DNA from 3 places in the Peribacillus sp. FSL E2-0218 genome. Region 1 is predicted to be linked to each of the others. Evidence: riboswitches for the same ligand, from Rfam matches in the RefSeq annotation. Region 1 holds a riboswitch; each other region holds the start of a gene.
The links. Region 1 has a riboswitch for cyclic di-GMP ahead of galE (UDP-glucose 4-epimerase GalE). Riboswitches for the same ligand answer to the same signal wherever they lie in the genome.

Region 1 (4,287 bases):
ACCCATTAACCCCCGCCGTATGGGCACTCACCTCAACCCCGCCATACATGAATGATAGGCCCTCCAACCGATCATACCAATACGGCGTATTGAACTGCGCCAAAAAAGGCGTAATGCTCTGCTCCTCATACGTCTGCGACGAAAAAAAGAAAATCACCATCGCCCAAAGCACGAACAGGATGGGGAATAGGTATTTTTGGATTATCAACGATCAGAATCCTCGATGATTGCACTTAATTTTCCCTTAAGCTCCTCCACCAGCTCCGTTATGGTAATATCCTCGCCAAACTCCCCTTTTGCGTATGTATCCTTTAAGATTTCTAAAAATTCCATTCCAAACTCCCACTCCCATATAGTCGAGCCGCCGTCTCCTACTGTTTCCCCATTCCTATTATTGAAATATAAGGAATATAGCTCATTTATTTGATAATCACATATTTGGTGGGTTATGGCAAGTTAAATTACTGTAAATATTCCATTATTAACTATTTCCTCTAGTATATTCAAAACAAAAAAAGGACCGATTCCTCAGCCCCAACATTCCCCAATTATGATTGACCTAGAAAATAAGTCATGACTGAAATTAAAACCAACATAATAGCAACATAAGACCCGATAAACAGCTTCTTTCTTCTCTGTTTCTTTTCATAAACTTCCTCGAACGTAATGAATTTGTTTTTTGTCATCAAATAATCTCCTTTAATTTTGATGGCAGCTAACTGACATCGCCCTCCGCGAAGTCCCTTTGCTTAATCTATATATATAGTATCGGCACACGGCGAAAAAATTTTAAGGTATTATTACCTATTTTTTTTGGATAAGTAAAATTTCATAAAACAGTTTGTTAATATACTTTTCATTAATTCAATACAAACTATAGAAATTTCTATATTACTTATTCCATCTGTAATTAATCCTAAAAATCTATTATTGGTATGTAATAAAAGAAATGGATGTTTAAATGATTTATTTTATTTCTGATATTTAGGAGGTATACGAAGAATCTAACTGGTTTTGAGGAAAAGGAGACTTACTTTGAACCATTTTATATGCCTAAGAATAAAATTCAAACAACATAAACCAAATAATTTATGAGAAAAAGCTAAAAAGTATTTTCACCCATCCAAAAAACGATAACCATAAAGGTATACTTAAAAGCGTTCCCCAAATCATTCCCAAAACAACATTTCTGACATCAATCATAATAATTATCCCTCATTTATTTTAGGATTTTTATTTTTATTGGTTCCCTGTTGTTCCGTTTGTAAACGTGTTATTGTGAAAGTACATCTCAGATTTAATTTCTCTTTCTCTACTCTTTTTTGTAAGCGATTTCATTTTATTGTTTTATTTATTACTTTTTCTTAAATAATTATATTACCTTTTAAAATTGTTTCAATATATCAGAAACCTATAAGGATCACTTATTATAGATTTCTGATAGACCAAGAGAAAAATTCACCATTATTTAAATTATTCAACTTGAAATCATGCTTACAGTAGATTAGCATCTAAAATAAATTCAAGTATGAAATATTTTATACAATAAATATTTTTCTCTTAGTATGTTAAGTTTTATAATCTTAATTATATCCGTTTGGGTTTTGAGTTTGCCATTTCCACGAGTCTGTACACATATCTTTTAAATCCTTCTCTGCACGCCAGCTTAAGACTTTTTCTGCTTTAGTAGGATTTGCGTAACAACTTCCTATATCGCCAGGGCGTCTATCTACAAATTGAAAAGGTATTTCTTTTTTATTTATTGAGCTAAATGTATTAATAAGGTCCATAACACTATAACCTCTACCTGTTCCAAGGTTGAATGCTTCAATTCCATTATTTTTTTCAAGGTATTCAAGTGCTTTTAAATGCCCTTTTACCAAGTCCGTGACATGGATGAAATCCCTGACACCAGTACCGTCATGAGTGTTATAATCATTTCCGAAAATAGATAGTTTTTCCCTTTTTCCAATTGCAACCTGTGTTACATATGGCATTAAATTATTTGGTATTCCATTCGGATTTTCCCCAATGCTTCCACTTTCATGAGCACCTATTGGATTAAAATAACGTAATAATGCTATTCTCCAAGTGGAATCTGAAATATGTAAATCTCTTAATATTTCTTCAATCATTAATTTTGTACGCCCATATGGGTTAGTTGCCGACAAAGGAAAAGATTCATCAATCGGGACGCTATCCGGGTGACCGTATACAGTAGCAGATGAACTAAAGACGAGTTTCTTAACATCGTGCTTTGCCATCAGTTCACACAAATTAATTGTGCCTGCTATATTATTATGATAATACATTAATGGGACTTCAACAGATTCCCCTACCGCTTTGAGCCCAGCAAAGTGCATTACTGCTTCAAAGCTATGATTTTCAAAAATAGTATTTAACTCATCACGTTCTAATAAATCGCACTTATAAAAAATGAAGTTCTTTCCTGTTAATTCCTTCACCCGATTTAATGATTCAAGATTGCTATTTGACAGGTTGTCCACTATTACAATATCATAACCTGTTTTTAAAAGTTCTATCGCTGCGTGACTTCCTATATAGCCCGCCCCTCCAGTTACCAGTATTGACACTTTAAAATTCCTCACTTCGATTTAGAATAAACTAACATGTATTTATCTAACTTAACATTAGGCGCAGTCTTAATATAACAACTCATTAATAAAAATAAATCTATAAAAAAAGATTGTATATAGTACAATAAATCCATTTTAAAAACAATAGCCTGTTATAAATTTACTTCCTCCTTATCTAGAAATCTGCAATCTCTAAGAAATTCTCTTACTTCTTCAATAGATAACCCTGCATTTTTAGCCTCTAGAATTAAATTAACCCATTCCTCAAGTTCATTGTTAGCTTCGATAACAAATTCCACCCAACTTGCGGTAACTCAGCCGTCTTAGCAGAGCCTTAGACCTGTAATTTTGCGTCCATACTTTTCAATAGGTTTGCCTTTCTCTTATTTTTACTTTCTTAATTTAACTATTTAATACCAACACTAATCTATTATACCTATTAGATAACCACGCTTTATTAATACTTTTGTAATATTAATTATATACCTAAAAGCATAATAATAGTCCAAAATACTATTCGTTTTTTTTCGTCATTTTTCCTCAAATAACGACATTTTTTTATAAAATACTAGATAAATAAGCCTTCGTTATAAAATTTTCATCCAAAATAGAGAGTTAATCAGCTATAATTTGCTCATTTTACTATTTCAAAAAAATATTTTTCACACTAATTAATTTTACTTATTATCTAGTAATTCAATAATCCCACCTAAAAAAAGCCAGTATCACAATCCATTTTTATGGCTGTGCCCTGACTTTCCTTTCATTTTATATATGTTTTTAAACCTTATACACTGGATTCCATTTGAATGCCTAATAAATGGCTGAACATTCCTCTCTTTTCCTTCGCTAACTGGTTATATTCACCCACCTGTATAATTTCTCCCTGATCCATAACAAGCACTTGATCTGCATGTCGTATCGTTGATAAGCGATGGGCTATTACGATAATCGTCATTTTTCCTTTTAATTTTTCTATAGCGAATTGAATCTTCGCTTCGTTCTCTGTATCCAATGCACTTGTTGCTTCATCCAAAACAAGGATGGCCGGTTTGCGTAAAATCGCTCGGGCTAACACCAAGCGCTGCCTTTCTCCTCCCGATAGTCGGATACCTCGATCACCGATAAGTGTATCTAGACCTTGCGGGAGCTTACTGACAAAATCGGCAGCTGCCGCGAATTCTAAAGACTCCCATATTAATACATCACTTGCGTCAGGGTCAATGAGCAGCAAATTTTCCCGTATCGTTGCATTAAAGAGAAAAGGATCTTGAGGTATATAACTAATCGATCTCCGATGCGATAATAGACGGTCATTAGTAAGGGGAATATCATCTATTCTGACTTCTCCCCTAATAGGTTGATTCAACCCCATTAATATATCTATTAAGGTGCTTTTTCCGGCACCAGATCGTCCTACAATAGCCGTCATACGGTTAGAAGGAATGTGGATGTTTATATTTTTAAGGGCATAGGTGCTCTCATTTTGATCATAACTAAAATAAACATTACGGCAATCCAATCCTTGTTTAATATCAATCGGCAAAATATTTTTATAATCGGATTCATATAATTCTCTCGCATCCCTACATTCATTTTGTAAATCCGACAAAGCTTTAAAAGATGGAAGCGTAGTTCCTATTTGTTCTAAGTTGGATTGTATGCTTGTAAATCTTGGCCATAGCCTAGA
Region 2 (4,287 bases), 1.4 Mb from region 1:
AAAGTTCATCGTTAGCATCTTATTTTAGTTAAGGCAATCGGGAGAGGAAGATAAATATGGCGATTAATAATCCCTATCAGTCGTATCAACAAAATTCGGTCAATACAGCGTCCCCGGGAGAGCTGACATTAATGCTATACAATGGCTGCCTGAAGTTCATCATGCTTGGGCGGAAGGCGATTGAAGCAGGAAATATCGAAGCGAAGAATACCAACATCATCAAGGCGCAAAACATCATCCACGAATTGATGGTGACGCTGAACATGGATGTCGAGGTGTCGAAGGAAATGATGAGTCTGTATGATTTCATGAATCGCCGTCTGATAGAGGCGAATATGAAAAATGATGTTGCTGCCTTGGACGAGGTGGAAGGACTCGTCACTGATTTCCGTAATACGTGGAAGGAAGTCATTCAGATCAACCGCAAAAAACAATTCAGCCAAGGCGGGCAAGTGTAATGATTCAGGCTTTTCACGACTTGACTGCCGAATTACTTGCCGTTCTGGAGGATCGGATGATTGCAGAACGTGAGGATAAAATAGAAAGGATCACCGAGCTGATTGATCGGCGGGATGAAGTCATTGCCCAAATCAAGCCGCCCTTCACTGCTGCTGAACAACAGGTAGGCCGCAGGACGATGCTGCTCAATCAACAGGTAGACAGCTTGCTGAAGCTTCAAAAGCAGGAAATACAACGGGACATCCAGGAAATAAACAAAAAGAAAAATTCCTCCAATAAATATATGAACCCATATGAAAGTCTATCAATCGATGGCATGTTTTACGATAAAAGAAAATGATAACCCAGCCGTTTGGTTTCCAAACGGCTATTATGTTACATTTATTTAAATTTTCTGTAAATAATTAAAGCTTAAATTTTTCTTTATCGCCAGGCATTTGTTATAATGAATGTAGGGTATACATCAACCCTTTCCAAACCTTCCGACAATTGTTTCATAATTTCGACATATTTCATGATATGTTTCCAAAGGGAACCGGAGGGGTATTGTAGAATCTAACTGTTATAGTCTTAATTTAAGGAGGACTCACTTTATGAATTACAACGTACGCGGTGAAAACATTGAGGTAACTCCAGCAATTCGAGAATACGTCGAAAAGAAAATTGGCAAGTTAGAACGATATTTTAACAATACACCTGATGCAAATGTGTTAGTTAATTTGAAAGTTAACAATAATACATCCAAGGTCGAAGTGACGATTCCTATGCAGAATTTGGTTCTTCGTGCTGAAGAGGAAAATGCGGATATGTATGCTGCCATCGATTTGATCAATGACAAGCTTGAACGCCAAATTCGTAAACATAAAACGAAGGTCAATCGTAAATTCAGAAACAACTTATCAACGACTCCGGAAGCATTCGCTTTCAACACGGACGTTGACGAAGTGGTAGATGAATTCGAAGATGATAATGATGTTGAAGTGGTCCGCAATAAGCGCTTCGATTTGAAGCCGATGGACAGTGAAGAAGCGATTTTGCAAATGAATATGCTTGGTCACAGCTTCTTCGTTTACACGAATGCGGATACTAACACAACGAACGTGGTATACCGTCGTAAAGATGGTCGCTACGGTTTGATTGAACCTAGCTAAATCTTAATCTATGAACTAAAGCACAGCCCAGCATTTGGGTTGTGCTTTTTTGCATGCTACAAGATTGCGGTCAGGCTCTGGATGGTTTTTTATAAAGAACAATTTGTGTTCTTTAATAAGATAAATAGTTAATATTACCTATTCTATTGAATCTTCCCTTTGTACTATACTCAAGTTGTTAGTTCTTTAAAAAGAACATAGTGTAATTTATAACAAACGATTTGATTAAGGTGCAAAGGGGCTGGATATTTTGTATCAAAAGAATTGCCATAAATGCAATCGGTCTTCTTTTAGCAGTGCAGACTATGGAGAGTGGCTTTGCCCGACCTGCGGTGACGACCTGACTGTGCAAAAAGCCTTGGATCCACTAGTGGTGGAGAGGGTGAACCTGCAGCATAAACTGAATGGGAAAAGCACGATTTACTATTACGTAAAAAGGAGAAAATGATAAAAGGGAAGCGGTTATTGAATTTTCTAAATATTGTAATATTTTGTCGGATAAATTTTTTTGCATTTTGTTAGTTTGGCGACATAATATAACAATATGTGATGCAAGTATCCGATATAATATGTTTATAAGCAATGTATTTGGTAATTAGTACCATGACAAAGGCAAACTTATTGAAAGATAAGGGCGCAAAGGCACAGGTCTAAGGTCCGCTCGACTAAGATGGCTGGTCTGCCTGAAATACAAAGGTATTTTAGGAGGTAGAAGAGGTGGCTAAAATGGAAATCGATCAAGAATGGGTGGATTTAATATCAGAAGCACGGAGCTTAGGTTTTAAAAAAGAGGAAATTAGTGCTTTTTTTGAACGGAAATGCCTTGAGGTTCCACTAGAGGAGAGCGAGCGAAGCTAATTACCAAACACACCCCTATAAACAGAGGCTGACCTGGCTGTTTATAGGGGTGATTATTCGTATTGGATTTCTGTAAGTCCAGCATTTTCAAGCTGTTTACTCCAGGATTATGTAGGTAGACTATTAAACTTCTACTCTTCTTTGTCTTTTCTCCATTTATTGAATTCGATGAATTCCCTGAATTGTTGTTTCGACACGCCGGAATTCATGGCTTCCTCCACGATTTTCATCCAGTCATTGTCCAAGGTTTCCTTGTTTGGTGCATCGTAAAGGAGGGCATCAACAGGAATGTTCAGCACGGCGGAGATTTTTTCGAGAAATTGAATGGAAGGGTTCGTTTGCAAGTTACGCTCTAGCGAACTTAAGTAAGACTTTGCCACACCGGCTTTGTCGGCGAGTTCAGTCATCGACATCTTTTTTTCTTCACGCAGTTTTTTTACACGTTCACCAATCATAATACCACCTCGAAACATGTTCTATTTATCTTCTACTTAAAATGTTAGTAGCCCACCTTTAAAAAAATTCAAACATGAAATCTGGTTGGATTACCTTGGCAGCATCAAATGATGGAAGGTTATGGATCATTCACATTTGCTTTTTGGAATAGTGGGGAGATTCCATGAATTATTTATACTTCCATCTATTTTAACAGTTTTACTCATGATTTATCCATTGTTTTTCGCAAGAATTGAATTCGGATCAATAGGCATGGAAGTGACATGAAGTTGTACCTCTAGGATAGAAGTGGTAAAATTAAGCGTGGATTAGGAATAACAGAAGATGCATTTCTTCTTACTTATATGAATTTTGTCATGGAACGATCATTACCATAATAGAGGAGCGTTATTGAATGCTTAATATATTAAATAAAGTTTTTGATCCGAATAAGCGAGAAATTAAACGTCTGGAAAAGATTGCTGACCAAGTCGAATCGCTGGCTGATGAGACGGCCGCATTATCGGATGAGCAGCTTCGTGCCAAAACGGGCGAGTTCAAAGAGCGCTACCAAAACGGGGAGACCGTCGATGATCTGCTCGTCGAGGCTTTTGCTGTTGCCCGTGAAGGAGCGAAGCGTGCCCTTGGCTTATATCCTTACCGTGTTCAAATCATGGGTGGGGCCTCACTTCATGACGGCAATATCTCGGAAATGAAGACAGGGGAAGGTAAAACATTGACATCGACCATGCCGGTTTATTTAAACGCGCTTACTGGTAAGGGCGTCCATGTCGTTACAGTCAATGAATACTTGGCCCACCGTGATGCCTCCGAGATGGGGGTATTGTTTGACTTCCTTGGTTTGACCGTCGGTTTGAACCTGAACAGCCATTCAAAAGAGGAAAAACAAGAGGCGTATAATGCCGATGTTACCTATAGCACGAATAATGAGTTAGGCTTCGATTACCTGCGTGACAACATGGTGTTATATAAAGAACAAATGGTCCAGCGGCCCTTGCATTTTGCTGTAATCGATGAAGTCGATTCCATTTTGATTGATGAGGCGAGAACGCCGTTGATCATTTCCGGTTCGGCACAAAAATCGGCCCAGCTTTATATCCAGGCCAATGCGTTTGTCAAAACGCTGCAAAAAGAAAAGGATTATACGTATGATGAAAAGACAAAGGGTGTACAGCTGACGGAAGAAGGCATGAACAGAGCCGAAAAAGCGTTCAATATCGATAATTTATTCGATATCACCCACGTTACTTTGAATCATCATATCAATCAGGCGTTGAAGGCGCATGTTTCGATGCATTTGGATGTGGATTATGTCGTTCAGGAAGGCGAAATAGTCATCGTCGACCAATTTACTGGCCGTTTG
Region 3 (4,287 bases), 2.4 Mb from region 1:
CATGGATGGGGAAGAAGGGCTTGAAAGCCGGAGGTTACGGCAATGGTTAAAGAATATCGCTAATAATCCGAATGACTCCGGCACAGCTTTGGAGTCATTTTTTTGATGGAAGAATGGAAGTGTAAGAGTATGTTGACGGGCAACTCCATTCAGCTGGAACATGACGAAAACCCGCAATCTTTGAAATGCGGGTTACATCGTTTAAGATGGCGCTTTTTGGTTTAGATTGACAACCAACTCCGCCACTTGTTTTGCCTGACCCTCCAGATGAAGAGATTGCTTCATCAAAGATACCATCAAGAAAGCTTGTTCACTTGTAGAAGTCTCAATCTGCTGGTTTGCGGCACGAGATTCCTGTGAATCATGCAGGATGGACCCAAATACTTCATGAATGTTCCTGTTCGTCTCTGTTAGTTGATTTATGCTTGATTCATAGAGACGCAATAGCTGGTTCACACCTTCGTTGGAAGAATAAATCGATCCGAATACCAGCTGGGATTCATGAGCAATCTTCGCTCCTTGTTCTACATCCATGATGGAATGTTCTACTTGCTTCTGGATCAATTCCGTTTCGTCTTGGATTTTACTGACCACACGGACAATTTCCTGGGCAGATAGATCTGACTGGTTAGCGAGATTCCTGACTTCTTCCGCAACGACTGCAAATCCTTTTCCTGCATCTCCCGCACGTGCTGCCTCTATGGAAGCATTAAGGGCTAAAAGATTAGTCTGATCGGAAATACGGTTAATCATGATGGTGAATTGCTCGATTTCTTGTATTCGCTGTTTAAATCGATGAATCGTACCTGCCAAACCGGATACATGTTCAGTGACTAACTTTAACTGAATATGAAGTTTCTTCATCAGCTGCTGGCCGGTATCCACATGAGTGCTGGTGGAATTGGAGTTTTCGGCAACCTCATGCGTACGCTTTGTAAGGTTGAGGACCTGTTCTTCCATGCCCTTCAGCTTCAGCATATTGGATTCCGACAGGTCCAATTTGCGTTCCGTTTTTACAGACATGTCCTGGATATTGGCATTAATTTGAGCTGAGGCACTATTGGTTTCCTGACTCGTTCCTTTTATCTCCGATGAGACAAGCAGCATTTCTTGTGACATTATATCCAATGCCGTAAGCAGCTCCGTTGTTTTTTGCTCGATTTTGCGGTTTTGCTCCCATAGGTTTCTTTTCATCGATTTTTTATGCAAAAGCAGGACGATCGTTGCCCCGCTAGTCAAAATTAGAAAGACTGCGTGTACCAGCAGAAGCGAAAAGGCATAATTGGATGTTCCGCAAAGCAGCTCCGGAAATAAGAAGTAACCTACCAGATGTTGCAAGGCAAAAATCATCGTGCTCAACAGGACAAGCTGGATGGAATCGAAGAAAGCGATTAAAGCGATGACCATAAAAATTGAAAAATGATACTCAACCAAACCATTTCCCCCAGCTATCATGGATATCGAGGAAAAGGTGAGGCAGAGCGTGATGGACCAAGGCAGCAACGGATGATTTCTATTTTTCTTATAGAAGATGGTTGCGATAAGGAAGAATAAGATAGGCAGCATAAACAATAGGACAAGCGAAAATTCCAGGTAAGAAGGAAGTTCAGCAATTCCCCGCATCATGAGATAGTCCTGTAAAAACCCCGTGTACCTGTGCAAGAAGTGAATGAAAATCCCCATTAAAACCGTTCCTGCACTAAACATCAGCATTAAATAATTCCCTTTGAATTTATTCATGGTCAGACTCCTCAATCAGTTAATAATCCAGATAAAAAAAGCCAACTAAACATAACGTTTAATTGGCCGGTTGCGCTACTGACTCCAAACCATCCAAGCGCCCATATACGGATAGTTCTTCAAAGTCTCAGGATTTAGATAATAACTATATCGGTTCGGATTTAGAAATCTTGACGGTTTAAAACCTGGTAAAAAATAGAAGGTGTCCTGGGAGAATGCTTCAATACCTTGTGAACCCGATTCCCCATTTTGTTTTATTTCGAATGCTTCTCATTCCCGTGTTTAAAGTTACCCGTAATCTTGGCGAGAAGCAATTGAACCTCCAATATGCTGTGTTCACAGTTTTTAATTTTTTTTATCAGGCGCTCGGCTTGTTTATCCTTTACGACCATGATTTGCTTCTTATTGAAATAAATGATCATGGTTGCTTTCTTTGTGAGGATATAAGTGAAGGGTTCTTCCAATAATTTATTTCTTTTATCTATTCCGCTCATTGAAATATCTCCTTTTTATAACGTTTTTGCCATATGTGCCACTTTTTAGTTTTAATATTCCTATTTTTTAGAAGAGTTAAGAAAAACACGAAAAATATTATTTGGAGAAAATAATATTTATTCTAAAAATTCATATTATAATACTTTATTCTTATGCTATATTATAGGGAGAATTATTTATTATCACGCATAATCAAAGAATTGGAGTGATTTCAATGAAGAAACTTGGTTTACTTAGTTTGTTTTTGATTTTGACTATCTTTATCTCGGCATGTGGGAGCAATGATGGGAAAGATGCTGGTGACGAAAAGAAAAATGAAAAAGTATATAAAGTGGGCGTGGATACGACATATCCGCCGTTTGAATTCAAAGAAGGAAACGAATATAAAGGCATTGATATTGATTTAATCAATGCAATTGCGAAAGACCAGAATTTTAAAATCAAGTTATCTCCGATGGATTTCGGCGGGATCATTCCAGCGATGCAAGCAAACCAGCTTGATGTGGCCATTGCAGGCATGAGCATTACCGAAGATAGAAAAAAGGTTGTTGATTTCTCGACGCCATATTTCGATGCAGGTTTGACTGTCGTCGTTACGAAGGATAATAAGTCCACTAAATCGGTTGCTGACCTTAAGGGGAAGACGGTAGCGGTCAAAAAAGGGACAACTGGTGCCAAATACGCACAGGATAATGCTGGTAAATTAAAGATTAAAGTGGTTCAGTTCAATGACTCTCCAGCGATGTTCCAGGAAGTGTCGAATGGCAATGCCGATGCACTTATCGAAGATTATCCGGTAATCTCGTATGCCATTGCCCAAAAAGACCTTGGCTTGAAAACCGTAGGTGAGCGCTTGAATGGGGATCAGTATGGAATTGCTGTATTGAAAGGCGAAAACCAGGATCTATTGAAGAAAATAGATGCGGGTCTTGCCAATCTGAAAAAAGACGGCAAATATGATGAAATCATAAAAACGTATCTTGGTGAATAGATTAAAGGCTCAATAAGCGCGCCTGAGGCGCGCTTTCTTTTTCGAAGGGGTGAAAGGAATGGATATAATTGTTGCGGCTTTGCCTATGTTAGTAAAAGGACTTCAGGTGACGCTTTACATCTTTGTGATTGCCATTATCCTAGGTTTTTTGATTGGTTTAGTAGTGGCCCTGCTGCGACTTGCCCCTATCAAGATCTTGAACTGGATTGCAAAGGTTTATGTGGATGCGATACGAGGGACGCCGTTCATCGTGCAGCTATTCTTTATATATTTCGGAGTGAATTCACTGAATCTCATCTCATTGAACAGTACGACAGCGGGAATAATCACCGTTGCAATCAATGCAGGAGCATATTTTGCTGAAATAATAAGAGCGGGGATACAATCCATTGATAAAGGCCAAACGGAAGCGGCAAGGTCAATCGGGTTCACTGGAACCCAAACGATGCGCTATGTCGTGCTGCCGCAAGCCTTTAGGAGGATGCTTCCTACGATTACGAACCAATCGATCATTAGCTTAAAAGATACTTCCCTATTGTCCGTCATCGGGATTGCCGATTTAACCCAGCAAGGCCAGATTCAAGCTTCGGCAACGTTTGAGGCATTCAAGATTTGGCTGGTTGTCGGTGTGATTTATTTCATCATCATTTATGTGATAACCCTAATTGCCAATTTCATTGAAAGGAGGGTTCAAGTGCGATGAGCATCATTACCGTAAAAAACCTAAGAAAATCTTTTGGAGCTGTAGAGGTCTTAAAGGATATTAATGCAGAAGTGCAGGAAAAGGAAGTTATTTGTGTAATAGGCCCTTCTGGATCAGGGAAAAGTACGTTTTTGCGTTGCCTGAACCTTCTTGAGGAGGTTACTGGCGGTGAGGTGATCGTAAACGGACATAATATAACCGATCCCAAAAGGAAAATCAATATTAACAAAGTAAGGCAAGAGGTAGGGATGGTCTTCCAGCATTTCAATCTATTTCCCCACAAGACGGTACTGGAAAACATCACATTGGGCCCGATTAAAATCCGCGCAACCGATAAAGCCGAGGCTGGCAGATTAGC

Region 2: it holds a riboswitch for cyclic di-GMP, as region 1 does, so the genes downstream of both, MHI53_RS23635 (anti-repressor SinI family protein) here and galE (UDP-glucose 4-epimerase GalE) in region 1, are expected to answer to the same signal.
Region 3: it holds a riboswitch for cyclic di-GMP, as region 1 does, so the genes downstream of both, MHI53_RS03115 (methyl-accepting chemotaxis protein) here and galE (UDP-glucose 4-epimerase GalE) in region 1, are expected to answer to the same signal.

The regions. Positions count from the first base shown of each region.
Region 1 is NZ_CP150304.1:3,431,416-3,435,702, forward strand. Features, by position in the region: gene MHI53_RS16550 (VanZ family protein) at 1-208, opposite strand, end outside; gene MHI53_RS16555 (hypothetical protein) at 205-333, opposite strand; gene MHI53_RS16560 (hypothetical protein) at 549-686, opposite strand; gene galE (UDP-glucose 4-epimerase GalE) at 1,584-2,594, opposite strand; cyclic di-GMP riboswitch class I at 2,903-2,984, opposite strand; gene MHI53_RS16570 (ABC transporter ATP-binding protein) at 3,385-4,287, opposite strand, start outside.
Region 2 is NZ_CP150304.1:4,873,784-4,878,070, reverse strand. Features, by position in the region: gene MHI53_RS23660 (flagellar hook-associated protein 2) at 1-32, shown strand, start outside; gene fliS (flagellar export chaperone FliS) at 57-458, shown strand; gene MHI53_RS23650 (flagellar protein FliT) at 458-799, shown strand; gene raiA (ribosome-associated translation inhibitor RaiA) at 1,053-1,610, shown strand; gene MHI53_RS23640 (hypothetical protein) at 1,861-2,058, shown strand; cyclic di-GMP riboswitch class I at 2,212-2,297, shown strand; gene MHI53_RS23635 (anti-repressor SinI family protein) at 2,337-2,468, shown strand; gene MHI53_RS23630 (helix-turn-helix domain-containing protein) at 2,600-2,923, opposite strand; gene secA (preprotein translocase subunit SecA) at 3,319-4,287, shown strand, end outside.
Region 3 is NZ_CP150304.1:653,659-657,945, forward strand. Features, by position in the region: gene MHI53_RS03110 (hypothetical protein) at 1-106, shown strand, start outside; gene MHI53_RS03115 (methyl-accepting chemotaxis protein) at 202-1,740, opposite strand; cyclic di-GMP riboswitch class II at 1,798-1,879, opposite strand; gene MHI53_RS03120 (hypothetical protein) at 1,995-2,234, opposite strand; gene MHI53_RS03125 (transporter substrate-binding domain-containing protein) at 2,450-3,226, shown strand; gene MHI53_RS03130 (amino acid ABC transporter permease) at 3,285-3,929, shown strand; gene MHI53_RS03135 (amino acid ABC transporter ATP-binding protein) at 3,926-4,287, shown strand, end outside.